2 regions of the Halalkalibacterium halodurans genome follow, and region 2 is predicted to be linked to the other one. Evidence: a T-box and tRNA genes for the amino acid it is inferred to sense, from the RefSeq annotation. Region 2 holds a T-box; the other holds one or more tRNA genes.
The links. A T-box is a leader RNA that pairs with one kind of tRNA and senses whether it is charged. The one in region 2 lies ahead of serS (serine--tRNA ligase), so its partner is inferred to be a tRNA-Ser.
Positions count from the first base shown of each region.

Region 1: it has a tRNA-Ser gene. The T-box ahead of serS (serine--tRNA ligase) is inferred to sense a tRNA for this amino acid. The anticodon was not compared.

Region 1 is NZ_CP040441.1:2,957,466-2,966,304, forward strand. It holds gene comGG (competence type IV pilus minor pilin ComGG) at 1-241, opposite strand, end outside; gene FED51_RS14335 (competence type IV pilus minor pilin ComGF) at 238-648, opposite strand; gene FED51_RS14340 (type II secretion system protein) at 668-994, opposite strand; gene comGD (competence type IV pilus minor pilin ComGD) at 981-1,424, opposite strand; gene comGC (competence type IV pilus major pilin ComGC) at 1,417-1,725, opposite strand; gene yidD (membrane protein insertion efficiency factor YidD) at 1,932-2,159, shown strand; tRNA gene FED51_RS14360 (tRNA-Gly) at 2,201-2,271, opposite strand; tRNA gene FED51_RS14365 (tRNA-Arg) at 2,457-2,533, opposite strand; tRNA gene FED51_RS14370 (tRNA-Gly) at 2,535-2,609, opposite strand; tRNA gene FED51_RS14375 (tRNA-Gln) at 2,614-2,688, opposite strand; tRNA gene FED51_RS14380 (tRNA-His) at 2,704-2,779, opposite strand; tRNA gene FED51_RS14385 (tRNA-Tyr) at 2,792-2,876, opposite strand; tRNA gene FED51_RS14390 (tRNA-Met) at 2,882-2,958, opposite strand; tRNA gene FED51_RS14395 (tRNA-Ser) at 3,130-3,222, opposite strand; tRNA gene FED51_RS14400 (tRNA-Ala) at 3,240-3,315, opposite strand; gene FED51_RS14405 (glutathione peroxidase) at 3,470-3,943, shown strand; gene comGB (competence type IV pilus assembly protein ComGB) at 3,977-5,014, opposite strand; gene comGA (competence type IV pilus ATPase ComGA) at 5,004-6,050, opposite strand; tRNA gene FED51_RS14420 (tRNA-Gln) at 6,166-6,237, shown strand; gene FED51_RS14425 (hypothetical protein) at 6,279-6,464, opposite strand; gene FED51_RS14430 (ATP-dependent helicase) at 6,574-8,839, shown strand, end outside.
Region 2 is NZ_CP040441.1:33,793-42,631, reverse strand. It holds gene FED51_RS00165 (ABC transporter ATP-binding protein) at 1-483, shown strand, start outside; gene FED51_RS00160 (ISL3-like element IS651 family transposase) at 669-1,886, shown strand; gene FED51_RS00155 (bifunctional metallophosphatase/5'-nucleotidase) at 2,037-3,962, shown strand; gene FED51_RS00150 (acetamidase/formamidase family protein) at 4,056-4,958, shown strand; gene serS (serine--tRNA ligase) at 5,376-6,653, opposite strand; T-box leader at 6,716-6,923, opposite strand; gene pdxT (pyridoxal 5'-phosphate synthase glutaminase subunit PdxT) at 6,923-7,513, opposite strand; gene pdxS (pyridoxal 5'-phosphate synthase lyase subunit PdxS) at 7,533-8,417, opposite strand; gene FED51_RS00130 (serine hydrolase) at 8,557-8,839, opposite strand, start outside.

The DNA of each region.
Region 1 (8,839 bases), 1.4 Mb from region 2:
CAACAACATCTTGACCAAATCGTAGCACTGCATTTTCCAAGCCACCGTTCTCCTCTGTTAAAAGTGTTTTCATTCCGACTTGAATGAGCGAATCTAATTGCATGACGTATTCCTGTTGCTGAACGATCCTTTTTTCCATTAACAAAGATTCACACCAATAGAGAGAAGCTGCAGCCAAAAGCATCAAGAGGCATAACATGAGCGGTAAGGCAAACCCGTTTTGATTATGAAGTTTTTTCACTTTTTAACACCTGCTAACTGCTCAAACGTTGGTAATGGTCGTTCCCCTACCCGTCCCGTCTGATCATAAATAGCACAGCGCCATATTTCAGCGGTTGACTCACAATAAAAATCAACAACGTGGTACAGTACAATGATTTGTCCTTGGCGATTAACCTGACGACGAATCCGCTCGTCCGTTATCAGTTCAAAACTAATGATATCACCTGACGGCTGGTACAAAAGGAGACGACGAGATGGTGAATCAAATTCGATCCGAACGGACTGACGTGCTTCTGCCGCTAGTTGGTTAAAAAAAACGATTGTCTCGTTCGTTGAGATGGTGGAGGATGAAGGAAGGGAAAGGAGGGGTAAAAACAGAGGAATGACTGTTAATAGTATCATGATCAAGGCTAACGTGAGTAACACTTCGATCAACGTGAATCCCTTACAATTTTGCAAGCCGACACGTCTCATACGCTTGCCCTTTCCGATTTACCCAATGGATGCATAATTGAACAGCCCCAAGCTCACTTTCCTTGAGATTAAACTGGTACACTGTTTCTCCAACGATCGTTTCTGTACGCAGTTCATGGATAGATAAATATTCATGGTAGGCATCCTCCAACAAAAATTGAGCAACCTTTACCCGTTTAACATCTGCTGACTCGTTCATAAACCAAACAAAAGCAGGGAATAAAGCAGCCGTCATAATCGATAAACAAACAAGGGCAACCAACACTTCTATAAGTGTATACCCTTTACAATCGTTCATATTTCACCTTTCCTTTACCAATCATAATCGTGTATCGATATTGACGATCCCCTGCGTATAAAGAGATAGAACCTGCAAAACGGGGATGGCCATTTGGAAGAAATTCAATCGGGCGATTTCCCCCTAATGTTCCTTCTTCAAAATACATCCCTTCCATTGGAAATGCTCGACTTAGATAGGAACGACTCGAGTCACTAACCAATGTGTATCGTTCATTGTGATGATCGATCTCAACCTTGATTCTCATTCCTTCGGTCATTGCTAGGTGCTGTGCGAACAAAAGATCTTCGTTAAATAGACGGGCAGCATGCTCAGATTGCTGATGCTTTGATTGGCTAGGTAGGAAAGCAAGTGGAAGGCTGATGAGAATGGAAAAGATGAAGAGCACGATGAGGGTTTCCATGAGGGTAAAACCGTTAGATCTACTCACTAATAGCCACGACTCCATTTCGAAGTGTTAGCTTTTTCCCATTGGGGCATTCAGTATGCTCTACATATCCTTCTCGTTTTAATGCATCCAAATTGGTAGGAAGTCGATCATGGTCAATTTCATAAGCGTGAACTTGTGTTTGTAATAACTTAACGGTGGCTTCACAACCTTTATCCCCAGCCACCTCATTGTTTTTCGTCATACTTGGAAGAGCTACAAGCAGCAAAATAGATATGATCATTAAGACGATCATCATTTCGACAAGCGTAAAACCAGCTTGGCGGTGGAACGGTTTTTTCATGTTTCAGCTCCTTTCGTTCATTTAATTAAGACAAAGGGAATAAAGTTGACAAGCTCGAGAGGGAAAGAGAAGATAAAAGAAGGAGTCAATAAAGAAGAATACCCTCCTTTCCATGTAGGGTCATCTTCTATTTCGACAATATGATACAGCTTTCCTTTTTTATTTTCGATTATTTTTACATGGATTCGCAAAAAAGGATGATAAACATGAAACGTTTTTTTATTGGCTGCATTCGATTGTATCAAAAATTCATCTCACCTCTAACGCCACCAACATGCCGTTTTTATCCTACATGTTCCCACTATGGAATTGAAGCGATTCAACGGTTTGGCGTATTGAAAGGTGGATGGCTAACAATTAAACGCATTTCTAAATGTCACCCTTTTCATCGGGGCGGAATTGATCCAGTACCTGAAAAAAAACAAGAAAAATAGCGTCCTTGTTATTAACAAACTTGGACGCCTTCTATTTTCAAAGCGGGTGATGGGAATCGAACCCACGACATCAGCTTGGAAGGCTGAGGTTTTACCACTAAACTACACCCGCATGTTATGTTGTTTTCTGATGATTGGTTTTTCATGCCTCTTCCTCTTCTCGCCAAGCTTGCGTCGCTTGATGCGTCAAGGCAACTCGCTACTTTCTCGGCAGATGTTTTGCTCGTGGCTGAGGCTTTACCACTAAACTACACCCGCATGTTATGTTGTTTTCTGATGATTGGTTTTTCATTTCAATGGCGCGCCCGAGAGGAGTCGAACCCCTAACCTTTTGATCCGTAGTCAAACGCTCTATCCAATTGAGCTACGGGCGCCTGGAGCGGAAGACGGGATTCGAACCCGCGACCCCCACCTTGGCAAGGTGGTGTTCTACCACTGAACTACTTCCGCCTATTGGCTGGGCTAGCTGGATTCGAACCAGCGCATCACGGAGTCAAAGTCCGTTGCCTTACCGCTTGGCTATAGCCCAATATCAAAAGCAAAATGGGGCGACTGATGGGAATCGAACCCACGAGTGCCGGAGCCACAATCCGGTGCGTTAACCACTTCGCCACAGTCGCCAAGACTATAAATGGTGGAGGGGGACGGATTCGAACCGCCGAACCCTGAGGGAGCGGATTTACAGTCCGCCGCGTTTAGCCACTTCGCTACCCCTCCATCTTTGGTTGCGGGGGACGGATTTGAACCGCCGACCTTCGGGTTATGAGCCCGACGAGCTACCAGACTGCTCCACCCCGCGTCGTTATAAAGTAAATGGATGTTGTTTTTTTCTAAAGAAGCAGGACCTCTCCTCTTCTCGTTTCCTCTCAGACGCTATCATGCGTCGAGGTTACTCGTTGCTTTCTCGGCAGAAGTTTCGCTCGTTGCTCCACCCCGCGTCGTTATAAAGTAAATGGATGTTGTTGTAAAGTGGCGGAGGAGGAGGGATTCGAACCCCCGCGCGGTTTAACCCGCCTGTCGGTTTTCAAGACCGATCCCTTCAGCCAGACTTGGGTACTCCTCCAACATCATGCAATTAAATGGTGGAGCCTAGCGGGATCGAACCGCTGACCTCCTGCGTGCAAAGCAGGCGCTCTCCCAGCTGAGCTAAGGCCCCATCATGTGTATCTCGTAGCGACGGTTTATAATATACCATACATTCACTAGAAAAATCAATAGTTATTCCAAAAAAATTTTATTGGCTCATTTTCTTTGAAATTCCTTGTTGTACAGTATACATTATTTTTAAAAGAAGGAAAAGGAGGCTCGTGATGAGCATACATGAATTTTCCGCACGACTTATTAACGGAGAAGAAAAGGCTCTTTCTGATTATAAGGATCAAGTTCTACTCATCGTCAATACGGCCAGCAAGTGTGGGCTCACCCCTCAATATGAAGAGCTACAAATCTTGTATGAAACGTATAAAGATCAAGGATTCACTGTGCTTGGATTTCCTAGTAATCAATTTATGAACCAAGAACCTGGTGACCATAACGAAATTGCTGCCTTTTGTGAACGGAATTATGGGGTGAGCTTCCCTATTTTTGAAAAAGTAAAGGTAAACGGAAAGGAAGCCCACCCTCTGTTTCAATATTTAACAAGTCAGCAAGGAGGCTTGTTTACTGAAAAGATTAAGTGGAATTTCACGAAATTTCTCATTGATCGTTCCGGCAATGTGGTAAAACGGTATGCACCAAGTACTTCTCCTATAAAAATAAAAGACGACATAGAAGAGCTCCTTTAACAAATCGGTCTGAACTTATTCAGGCCGCTTCGTTTATATAGCCCCGATCATTTGGAAAACTGGAAGCATCATCGCTAAAAACAGAACAAGAATGACCGCTCCAATCATACTAAAAACGATTGGTTGGATTGCGACAAGCCATTTTTTCACTCTCCGCTCAAACTCTTCTAGTTGATAGTCGCTAAAATATAAAAGATCCTTTGCTAAATTTCCTGTTTTTTCCCCGTTCTCCACAACAAATGGGAGTTCTTTTAAATAATGAGGACGGCGCCGTAAGCACTCATAAAGTCGTTCACCATTCTCCAGTTCTAACATCATTTCCTCGCCCTCACTTCGAAAGAACAAAAAGAAATCTTGTTCTTTACAGATTGAAAGCGCCTCCATGATGGAAAGTCCTCCTTTTAATAAACCACCTAGCGTTAAACAAAATAGACATGTGATCACTTCCTTCGTCCATTGTGACAAACCTGGTATTCGTAAAAGCACTGTTACTTTTTTCGTTGGGGGAAAACGGTGAAACGTAACAAAATAGGTCAATACAAGTAAAATCGCCACAACGAAAAAGGCAGTAAACAACCATGGAAGCTTTTCACTACAAGCGATTACAAGCTTCGTAATAACTGGCAATTCGATTTGTAGGGAACGGTATAACGTTTCATGGTGGGGAAGGACAAAATACATAAGGATAAACATCAGCAGCAGCGTTACGATGATTAATAAAAGTGGATAGCGCATCGCGCCTTCCCACTTTCGCTTCATCTCCTCCCTTTTCTTAAATAGCTCTCCAGATTTCCGAAACCCTTGGGCCAAATCCCCATTCCGTTCACTGACATACAATAGCAGCTGCACGTCTTGCGGAAGCTGCAAATGGTCAAGAGCTTTGTGCAACGGGTATCCTGATCGTAAATCCATTAGCATTGCGTTCATTTTCTTTTGTGCAGAGGAGGGAGCGTGAATTGCGAGAAATTGAACAGCTTCATAAAGGTGGTATCCTTGTTCAAGCAATTGACCAACGTGCATTAAGTAGCGCGCCTTCTTTTCCTTTGACCACTCTGCACCTTTAAAGGGCACGATTCTTTGCCTCCTTTTCTTCTATATAGCCTAGTGCAATGGCAAACCTACGTTCTTTTCCTAATCCGTCAAAAGAAGAATCGTTTGCTGTTAATGCTTCTTGTAATGCCTTTCCTTCGAGAATGTCAAAAATAGCGGCACGCTTTCGATTGTTGAGCCATGTGCAATAAGGGGAACAATCGCTCGAGAGACAAAGGGGACATTTTCGTGAGATCAGCTCTTGAGCAATGATCGCTACCACTACCTCTCGAAGGTCATGAAGCGCAACCCCCATCTCACATAACCTGGTGATTGTTCCCCTGGCATTGGCACTATGGATCGTTGCCAATACGAGGTGACCGGTTAGAGCGGCACGAACAGCATAAACGGCCGTTGTCTGATCGCGAATTTCCCCAATCATAATCACATCGGGATCATGGCGCAAGGCCGCTTTCAGACCGACTTCATAGGTTAACTGAGCCTTTTCATTCATTTCAAACTGTGTAAACGCGGGATTTAATTGTTCAATCGGATCTTCTATCGTGACAATGTGGAGGTTTTGCATGTGGAGTGCCTTCTGGAGCATGGCGTAGAGTGTTGTTGTCTTCCCTGAGCCTGTCGCTCCTGTTAGGAGAATGAGCCCTTGCGTTCGTGTCATCAAGGAAATGAGCTGTTGAGCTTGTCTTTTTATCAACGGAATTGACTCAAGGGCAAAAGGGGTTTGCTGAGGATGAAGTCGAATGGCCACCGCTTCGAAAAGGGGAGTGGGTAAAGTGGAAACGCGCAGAGAAACTGGAATCTTTTGTTCTAGTATAAGATCCATCGCCCCGCTTTGAGGCTTTCGCCGTTCGCCAATATCTAAACCTGCTGAAAATTTAAAGTGGCTGACGAGTCTTTCTGCCGTTTGAAGGGGAATCCTTTGAAACGGGGCGAGCCGACCGTTTAAACGAAACTGGATGATCCCGTCTTCTCGTGTTCCTGACAAATGAATGTCACTTGCCCCTTGACGTAATGCTTGAAGTAGGAGCTTTCGACTCTGGTTGTGAATGGTCGTCAAAGGTTCACCTCCTTCCATCTACATCTAAAGTTTTACATTCGACAAAAATTAGGACAATCCTTCATTTTTTTGAATAAAGCTGAACCAATTAGTCATACTAGAGTGTGTAACCCATTGGGCTATAGCCAAGCGGTAAGGCAACGGACTTTGACTCCGTGATGCGCTGGTTCGAATCCAGCTAGCCCAGTAAAAAAAACGACGATCGTTCAACGATCTGTCGTTTTTTTATTATGATCGATCTCCGGCCATCCTTCGCACAGCTACACGCTCTTTCAAAATGAGCAAAAAGTTCACTCCGAGCAATAACGCAATAAATGGTCCAAAAAAGAGCCGCCTATGCAAATACCATCCATAAATCATTAAAAACCCGGCTATTAACGTAAGCACCAAGCCTAGTCCAATCAAGGCTTTCATTCACTACCACCCTCCTTTTTCTTCATTTCCTAAAGCACTAGCATGTCACAAACACTAAAAAATTTGCTACGATAGTAAAGATGAACTTTTAAGATAAGAGGAGGTCACTATGCGTATTGCTTTACATAACGGACAGCACGTCGATCTCGCACATTGTGACCGACAAGATTGGCAAAAGCTATATATGGCTAGTGTTGGACAAGAAATAAAATGTATGCACTGCGGAAAACCCGTTAGGTTACGTTTAACCATTCAGCATGAGCCTACCTTTGTTCACCGTCACCCGTCCGAGCTCTGTCTGCAAAAAGAAGTGGACTACATAGAACAAAAGCAACAGGTCAAGAGCAATCACACATCTTCGCCAACTGGAACATTCGTTGGGAGCTTTCGCTTACCGAAGCAACAAAAAATTTCAAACGGTTCAACTGAAATGATAAAAAAGTGGAAGGAACCTGAACGAATGACATCCTTCCCTCCTTTTATCCCGAATGAGGTGAACACAAACCAATCTCGCTCCCCTTTTGACGAACGCTTGAAGGAACAAGGAATTTTCTTAAATGACGACCAATGGCAGGCCATTACAACAACAGAAGGTCCTTTGCTTATTATAGCTGGTGCAGGAAGTGGGAAAACACGCGTTCTCACGACAAGGGCCGCCTATATGATTTCTGAACAACAAATCGATCCGTTGAGTATGCTGCTAGTCACTTTTACACAAAAAGCTGCTCGCGAAATGCAAGAACGGATGTCAACCTATTTTACTCTCCCTACCAATCGTTTAAAGCGGTTAGCTATCGGTACATTCCATAGTATTTTTTATCGAATCGCTGCCCATGCAACTCCTGAGAAGTGGCGAATGGATAAATTATTAAAATGGGATTGGCAACGAATGCAACTTTTAAGAGAGCATGGTCAGAAAAAGGGGTTGGATGAGAAAGAATTTGCTTACGACCAAGCGTTAACACAGATTAGTTGGTGGAAAAACCATATGCTCCATCCAGGTGACATCCAACCAAAGTCAACTTGGGAAGAAAACTGCTTATACCTCTATGAAGGATACGAGCATTCACGTATTAGCCAGCAATGGTTTGATTTTGATGATATGCTCATCGGCGCATATGAAACCCTTACACAAAACCACGAGCTATTAGCGCGGTACCAGGAGCGATTTCGTTATCTGTTTGTCGATGAGTATCAAGACATCAATAAAGTTCAGTATGAGCTCATCCGACTGTTAACACAAAAAGAGAAGAATATTTGCGTCGTTGGAGATGATGATCAGTCCATTTACTCGTTTAGAGGGAGTGACCCTTCTTATATTCAAGCGTTTGAACGAGACTATGAGCACGCAAAACAAATCGTCCTTAAAGACAATTACCGCTCCTCCCATCCAATTGTCATGTGTGCGCAAAATGTGATCCATCATAACAAACAGCGGATTGCGAAGTCGGTGCGTGCGCAATACGATTCAGAAAAGGCGCCTTTGCTTTTTTACCCTTATGATGAAGAGGAAGAAGCGACGATGATTTTAAGCGATATTCAGGAGAAGATTGCCTCTGGCACCTCACCTTCAGCATTTGCCATTTTATATCGTACAAATGTTAGTGTACGTGCGATGTTTGAACGGTTGGTCGCTTCGAATGTCCCATTCCGAATGGAGCAGGAAGGAGAATCATTCTACCAACGCTCCACCGTCCGGAAAGTGCTAGCCTATCTACGTTTAAGTGTGAATCAAGATGATCCGAAGGCGATGGAGGAATTGTTACCGGCTCTTTTTCTAAAAAAAGACACGCTTCAAGAACTAAAGGCGATCACGATCTTTCACGATTGCTCTTTACTCGACGCCCTCCTTCATCTTAAAAATGTACAGCCGTTTCAACAGAAAAAGCTAAAGAAGCTCCTTCCTTATTTTCAGAAGCTTCCACACCTTTCACCTACTCAAGCGATTAGCATGATCGAAAAACACATGGGGCTGACAGACTTTATTAAAAAGCGAGGCAATGAAGGGAATGTCATGGATCGGGGGTCTGATGATTTGAAGGATTTAATCGTTGCGGCTAACTCCTTTGCAACCATTCCTACCTTTTTGGATCATGTGAGTCACATGATTGCAAAGCATCACGAACTAAAAAAAGCACCTGCCCAAGAGGAAGCGGTTCAGCTCATGACCATTCATCGTGCAAAAGGATTAGAGTTTCAGCATGTTTATTTATTAAGCGCAGTGGAAGGAAGCCTCCCTCATGATTATGCTCTCGATGCCTGGAGAGAAGGAGACGATCGCCCATTAGAAGAAGAAAGACGATTGATGTATGTCGCGATGACGCGAGCTCAAGAACAACTGTTCATTTCCGTTCCATCGATGCGCCGCAGTAAAA
Region 2 (8,839 bases):
TGTGACGAAGCCGTTTCCGCGCTCGACGTGTCGATCCAAGCGCAAGTAATTAACCTACTAAAACGACTTCAACGGGAATTCAAACTAACGTATCTGTTTATTTCCCATGATCTCGGTGTCGTTCGCCATATTTCGGATCGAGTGATCGTCATGTATCTTGGTCGCATCGTGGAAATTGCTGATAAAACGTCATTGTTTGAAAATCCTCAGCATCCGTATACGAAGGCGCTTTTATCTGCGATTCCCGTACCGGACCCTGAGAAGAAAAAAGAGCGCATTATCCTTAAAGGCGATGTTCCTTCGCCAATCGATCCACCAAACGGCTGTCGCTTCCATACTCGGTGTCCATTTGCGACTGATAAATGTCGAACGGAAACCCCTGAGCTGCGTACAGCTGACTATATGAAAGACGGTCATCTCGCCGCATGTCATTACATGGAAGAGATCGAGTCAGGAGCTCATCAGCAGCCTGCTCAAGCATGATTTGCAACGTCTCTAGCAGTCGCTAGAGGCGTTTTTTTTGCATAAATTTAATTAATTCTTTTTTGGCTCTACAATAAATGTTGGGGTTTTTGCACAAAAGAGGGCAAAAAAAATGCACGCAGGCTCCTTTATCCATTATCCTTGAATTGTCCAGAAACAAAGAAAGGATAGGAGCTGCGTGTACGATGAATTTTACCATGAATTTGCCCGGATTAAAAGGTGTGAAGGTCACAAAGATGGAGGAACGAGAGGGCTTTATCGCGCTCCATGTAGAAATGCCGCGAACGCCTCATCGTTGCCCATCCTGCGGGGAGAGAACCGAGAGAATCCATGATTACCGCATCCAAAAAGTTCAACATCTCAAGCTCTTTGAACGGTGGGTGTATCTATTCTATCGAAAGCGCCGGTACGCGTGCAGATGCGGGAAGCGGTTTGCGGAGAAAGCCTGTTTTGTAGAGCGATATCAGCGTCAGACAGTGGAATGGAATCAAGCGTTTCGCTTACGGCTCATTCAAGGGAAGAACTTTACGGACACAGCGAATCAATTCCAAACGTCCGTGACAACTGCCATGCGCCGGTTTGATCAATTGGCGGCCCCCCTCGTGAAGAAGGTGGATCACCTTCCTCCTCGGATTGCGATTGATGATTACAAAGGGGATACGAATGCGGGGAAATATCAAGTGATCATTGCGGATGCAGATACACGGAAGCCACTGGATATCTTACCGGATCGTAAAGCCGATACGCTTAAACGATATCTTCAAGAGAAGGGTCATCATGTAAAAACGGTCGTGATGGATCTTAGTTATACCTTCAAGTCGGCTGTTCAAAAGGCCTTAGGCCACCCGCTCATCATTGGGGATCCGTTCCATTTCTGTCGTTACATCTACTGGGCTCTGGAAGGGGTTCGCCGCCGAGTGCAAAAAGCGTTCCATCCGTATCATCGAAAACGATGTAAACGGATCAAACATCTGTTTCAGAAAGAGAGAGAAGGACTGGATGATAAGCAAAAGAAGAAGGTGGAGCGGTACTTAGAGCTATCCCCTGATTTAAGGGAAGCGTATGAGCTAAAAGAACATTTTCGTCGGTGGTATCAAGAAGCGAAGATGCAAGGAAGGGAAGGACGAATGAGCGAGGTGAAGCAAGGGCTCTACGCCTTTTACCGAAGAGTGGAGGCGAGCCCGTTAAAGGAGTTCCACCGAGCCATTCAGACGCTGAAGAACTGGCAGACCGAGATCTTGAATAGCTTCGCGTTTGGCTTAAACAATGGTTTTATTGAAGGACTGAATAATCAAACGAAGGTGATTAAGAGAAATGCCTTTGGTTTTCGGCGTTATGATCGCTTGCGAAACCGTATTCTCTTGCATCATCAATTCAAACATCAAACATTCGGGGTAGGATAAGAGGGGCTCGCCCTCCTATGCCACCCCAACATTTGACTAAGAACCTCTTTTTTTAACAATAAATTAATTTATTGTTACACATCGTTGGAAATCGGCTATCTTCTGGTACACTAGAAAAAGATCACCATTTTAATGAAAGGATGAATTTTTATGAAAAAAGCAATACTCTCACTTATCTCATTTTTTCTTGTCCTTACATGCTTTCAAACGCCTTTTGCTGAAGCTAAGGGAAAACCTCATGTGACAAAAGAGGAGTATCTCATCACCCTTCTTGATGAATTAGAACTTGAGGTTGCTATGTACGAAGGGGCCGATGTGCCATTTTCCGATGTCTCCAAAGAAGCCATTCCTTACATAGAAGCAGCTATTCGGATGGATATTCTTGACAACACGTTAGGAGCAGAGTTTGGCGCCACACGGCCGATTAGTAAAGAGGAAGCATATGTTTTACTGATTCGGGCATTACAGCTTGAACCCTCTAACTTAGATGTGCTAAAAAAAGTTCGTGATCAGCGGCAAATCACCTATCCAGCAGAGGTAGCGGCTGCTCTTGAATATGGCCTTGTTGTGCTCGAAAAAAACAACAAGCTTCGGCCAAAAACGAAATTGACTCGAACAGAGCTTACCGACATGTTTGAGAGGCTAGATGAAAACTTTGAGCGCCTCTCCATTGTACACACGAACGATCTTCACGGCCGAATTCTTCCCAATGAAAGCAATGGTGAAATGGGATTAGCGAAAATCGCCTCCATCGCCAATTCCGTGCGTGAATCAAACTCAGAAAGCTTGCTGCTTGACCTTGGGGATACGTTCCACGGCACAAACTATGTGAACTTCAACGAAGGGGAAGCTGCCGCCGAAGCGATGAACCTTATGGGCTATGATGCGATGGTGGCAGGGAATCACGATTTTAACTTTGGCTATGAGCGGCTTGTTCAAATAGCTGAGGAGACTTTAGCATTCCCACTCCTAAGTGGTAACGTCCTTAAGACTGAATCAGGGAACACCCTATTCTCCACCCATCAGATCGTTCAGATTCACGATCAAAAGGTGGCGTTGATCGGCTTAACAGCTTCTGACACTCCAGTCAAGACACATCCCGATAACATTAAAGGCTTAACGTTTACCGATGAGGTGGAGGCTGCCCAATCGCTCGTCAATCAAATTGCACCGACCGTCGATCATGTGTTTCTTCTCACCCACATTGGCTATGGTGTCGACCGTCAGATCGCTGAACAAGTGGAAGGGATCGATTTAATTTTAGGAGGGCACAGCCATACGACGCTAGAGTCACCAGTGAAAGTAAACGATACGTATATTACGCAAGCGTATGAGCACGGAAAAGCTGTAGGCGTAACCTATGTCTTATTCCATCAAGGGGAATTCGCCTCTGCTTACGGCCAGCTTATTAGAGATTACCCAGGTTTAACGGCTGATCCTGAGGTTGAGAATTTACTCGATACGTATAAAAAAGAAGTAGAGGACGCTCTTGCGGAAGTGATTGGCACGGTACCCGAACGACTCGTTGGTGCGCGCGAGATTGTTCGCACCCAAGAATCCAACCTTGGGAACCTTATTACCGACGCCATGCGAGACATGACAGGCGCTGACATTGCCTTTACGAATGGTGGAGGCATCCGTGCAAACATCGAAGCAGGCGACGTGACAAAAGGAGACGTAATCGCTGCATTCCCATTTACGAATACGGTGATAGCCCTTGAAATCACAGGGGATCAATTATTACAATCACTCGAGCATTCGGTTCGTTTAGCTCCAGCTGAAAACGGAGGCTTTCTTCAAGTATCTGGCGTTCAGATGACGTATGATCAAACGAAAGCACCAGGAGAACGTATTATCGATCTTACGGTTAACGGTGAACCTTTGGATAAAAATAAAACGTATACAGTTGCCACTAATGACTTTTTAGCAGCTGGCGGTGATGGTTACTCTTGGTTGGCCGATGGAACCCTTGTTATCGACACGGGTGAATTGCTTAGCGAGGCGGCTAGTCGTTATATTGCTTCTGGTCAGCCAATCCCTCCTGTGGAAGGACGAATCCAAGTGGTTGGGCAATAATCCCTCACCTTTCCTCAAAGCCAATCGTGCTTTGAGGATTTTTTATTCCCTTTTATGGTAAAGTGAAGCTGGAAGGCATAAGGAGGCTAAGCTATGATTCGACTATCGAATGAGAACACCATCTTTTTTATGGATAAGGAAAATGTCCCTATCGCTTCTTGTCAATCAGGGGATACGGTCATTTTTGAAACGAAGGATTGTTTCAGCGATCAAATAACGAATGAAGAGCAAGCGCTCACGTCCATTGACTTTAACCGAGTAAACCCCGCTACCGGCCCTCTCTACGTCGAAGGAGCCAGACGAGGGGATATGCTTGAAATCGAGATACTCGACATCAAGGTAGGCAAACAAGGTGTCATGACTGCTGCTCCTGGACTAGGAGCACTTGGCGAGTCCTTAAACTCACCAACAACAAAGCTCTTTCCTATCGAAGGGGATGACGTCGTTTATTCCACGGGTCTCCGCCTCCCTCTTCAACCGATGATCGGAGTGATCGGAACGGCACCGCCAGGAGAACCGATCAATAACGGTACCCCAGGACCACACGGCGGCAACCTAGACACGAAAGATATTAAGCCAGGAACAACGGTCTATCTTCCAGTGGAGGTGGATGGAGCATTACTCGCCCTCGGAGATTTACATGCCGCAATGGGAGATGGGGAAATCCTTATCTGTGGTGTTGAAATTGCTGGCACCGTTACGTTAAAAGTAAATGTCAAGAAAGAGCGAATGTTCCCCCTTCCTGCGCTTAAAACAGATACCCATTTTATGACCATAGCCTCTGCGGAAACGTTAGATGCAGCCGCTGTTCAAGCGACAAAAAACATGGCTACCTTTTTAGCGAATCGCACAGCACTGTCGATAGAAGAAGCAGGCATGCTTTTGAGCGGTGCTGGTGATCTATACGTCAGTCAAATCGTCAATCCACTAAAGACAGCGCGTTTCTCATTAGCTTTGCATTACTTTGAAAAATTGGGTGTTGATCTATGTAACTAACGAAAGCCCCCACTTGGAGGATGGAGTCAACCTTATCCTATTGGGACTCACACCATTCGACGAGGAAAGGGAAGAACCTCCTCTGAATGAAATTTCATTTTCACTTTATAATCAAAAATAGAGGGCGTTCACTCTTGTTGAAACGCCCTTTTTGAGACAGCTCCTTTGCTTATTCGTTCGAAATGGCGACTTGGCGGACGCTTTCACCACAGGCACAAGTGCAACATCGACTCACGCACACTTTGTTTGCATGCGATTTTTTTGCGTAACCAAACGGCTACTTATCTGCAGTATACCATGAATCAACTCGTGCTTCGGATCTCATTCCAGAGAACCACACAAAAATCGGGAGAACCGTTTGATGCGGTTCTCCCGACTTTATGTTTTAAGGTGCTTTTGCGACAGCCCCCTTTGTAACTACGCCTCAAACTTTTCCATCCCACCCATATACGGGCGAAGCACTTCTGGAATGACAATTGTTCCGTCTTCCTGTTGATAGTTTTCCAAAATCGCTGCCACCGTACGGCCAACAGCAAGGCCAGAACCGTTTAATGTGTGAACGAACTCAGCTTTGCCTTTCGCCTCTCGACGGAATTTAATGTTGGCTCTGCGCGCTTGAAAGTCTTCAAAGTTACTGCAAGAAGAAATTTCCCGATACGTGTTTGCGCTCGGAATCCATACTTCTAAGTCATACTTTTTCGCTGCTGTAAAGCCGAGATCAGCCGTACACATGCTCATCACCCGATATGGAAGCTTCAGAAGCTGCAACACCTTTTCGGCATGGCCTGTGAGCTTTTCAAGTTCATCATAAGAATCTTCAGGTGCTACAAATCGAACGAGTTCGACTTTATTAAATTGGTGCTGCCTGATCAGTCCACGGGTATCGCGCCCAGCAGAGCCTGCTTCAGAACGGAAATTCATGCTGTATGCCGTGTAAGCGATCGGTAGCTGATCCGCAGATAAAATTTCGTCTCGATGCAAGTTGGTCACTGGGACTTCTGCTGTCGGAATGAGGAAATAATCCTCCTCGCGAATTTTAAAGGCGTCCTCTTCAAACTTCGGTAATTGTCCCGTTCCAGTCATGCTCGTACGATTGACGAGGTATGGCGGAAGAACCTCCTCATAGCCGTGCTTGTCGTGATGGAGATCCATCATAAAGTTAATAAGCGCACGCTCTAACCGCGCTCCTGCCCCTTTATAGAAGGCAAAACGGCTTCCTGTGACTTTCGCGGCACGCTCAAAATCAACAATACCTAATGCTGTGGCTAGATCCCAATGGGCTTTCGGTTCAAAAGGAAAGTTCGGCACTTCCCCCCATTTACGCACTTCGACGTTGTCATCTTCCGTTTCACCAACAGGAGTGCTTTCGTGGGGGACATTTGGAATCGCAAGCAATAGTTGATCAAGCTCTTCATCAAGTTGACGCAATGTTTCATCTAACCCTTTAATCTCATCAGAAACGTCACGCATTTCTTTAATGAGATGATCTGCGTCTTTCTTTTCCCGTTTAAGCTGAGCGACCTTTTGTGATACTTGGTTACGACGGCTTTTTAATTCTTCTACCTTTACAATCACTTGCCGCCTTTTTTCATCTAGGCTACCAAACTTTTCGAGGCCTGAAATGTCCTCACCACGTGTTTGCAACTTTTCCTTAATTCCTGCAAAGTCTTTTCGCAACCGTTTAATATCCAACATATAAAACGCCTCCTTTGGTATCGAATCAATGTTTATATACAAAAAAGCTCTCATCCCTAAAGAAAAGGGACGAGAGCACCCGCGTTGCCACCCTTGTTGCCAGCTATACCGCTGACCACTCATCTGGATAACGGCCAGAACCGGAAACGCCTACTTATGTTCAGCATTCCACTCAAGGATGGATTCATAGGCACCTCTGGCTAGTTCGCACCGTCCACTAGCTCTCTGAACAGAAGTATTCCTATTACTAGTTCCTCTCAACGCATTGTTTATGATTGAGCAATGGTTTTTGCTTCTTTTACCATTTGGACGAAGTATTGATGAAATCTCCGATCATCCGTCAGTTCAGGATGGAATGAACAACCAAGCAAATGACCTTGTCTAGCGACAACAATTTCATCGCCAAACTTGGACAGCACGTCCACATTTTGACCCACTTCCTGAATTAAAGGGGCACGGATAAAAACCGCACGTACGTCATCGCCAACGCCTTCCACAATCAAGTCTGTTTCGAAGCTTTCGCGCTGACGACCAAAAGCGTTCCGTTGCACTGTCATATCCATTAATTCAAGATGCCCATGATCCTCTCCATCAATACGTGCCGCCATTAAAATCAACCCAGCACACGTACCAAATACCGGCTTGCCCTGTGCAGCGAATGCCTTCAAAGGTTCAAAAAAGCCATATTTATCGATGAGGCGGCGCATCGTCGTGCTTTCCCCACCAGGGAAGACAAGACCGTCCAACTCCTCAAGCTGCTCTACTTTCTTGACAATGCTCACTTCCACCCCAGGAGCTTCGAGGCAGCGGACATGCTCCCTAACGGCTCCCTGAAGTGCCAATACACCGATTTTCACCATTGGCTTCCTAGCTTCCTTTCTACCAGCCACGCTCTTGCATACGTTCAGAAGCATCCAATGTAGAAATCTCAATCCCTTTCATTGCTGTTCCAAGACCTTTGGATAATTTCGCAATGAGGTCATAATCTTCATAATGTGTAGTCGCTTCAACGATCGCGCGAGCAAATTTCTCTGGTGTTTCTGATTTGAAGATACCAGAACCGACAAATACTCCGTCTGCACCTAGTTGCATCATTAATGCTGCGTCTGCAGGTGTTGCCACGCCGCCGGCTGCAAAGTTAACGACTGGGAGCTTGCCTGTTTCTTTAATACTTAATAATAGCTCATAAGGAGCTCCGATGTTTTTTGCCTCTGTCATGAGCTCATCTGTTGACATGTTAGAGACCTTACGAATTTGTGCTTGCATCATGCGCATATGACGTACAGCTTCGACTATATTTCCTGTTCCAGGCTCGCCTTTTGTCCGAATCATGGAGGCTCCCTCACCGATTCGACGAGCGGCTTCGCCTAAATCACGTGCACCGCAAACAAACGGCACGGTAAAGTCACGCTTGTTTAAATGGTATACTTCATCCGCTGGTGTTAAAACTTCACTCTCATCAATGTAGTCAACACCTAACGCTTCAAGAACACGTGCTTCAACAATATGACCGATTCGGCATTTTGCCATGACTGGAATTGAGACAGCATTCATCACTTCTTCAACAATTGTTGGGTCTGCCATACGCGCAACACCACCGGCTGCACGAATGTCTGCAGGAACTCTCTCAAGTGCCATAACTGCTACAGCACCTGCTTCTTCAGCAATTTTCGCTTGTTCTGCGTTCACAACGTCCATGATGACGCCGCCTTTTTGCATTTCTGCCATTCCACGTTTGACGCGATCCGTACCTGTATCCACCATCATCCATTCCTCCTATACCGATGCTCTTCACTACTCATTCACATAGTATCTCAAGTCATCCATAAGATTATCATAAATTTCAGTAATTATTGTAGCACGAAACGAACTTTCCGCAAAGGCGTATGACACCTTTGACCTATTATGAGAACCAACCGCGAACGGTATCAGCCGCTGCACTCCAAACGTTGGAGAAAAAACCACCGATGCCTCGCATGAGGAGGGAGAACCAACCTGCTCGCTCAACATCTGCATCTGTCACGAGAGTCGCCCCACCTTGCTGGTCTTCATAGAGATAGGCCGTCTCCCCATCACCGGAATACGTAAGGGTAATCTGACCTACCGCTTGTCCAGCCTCTACTGGAGCCTCAAGCCCTCCATCTTCATCAAGTGATGATTCATCAATCGTAACGACTGGATCATAG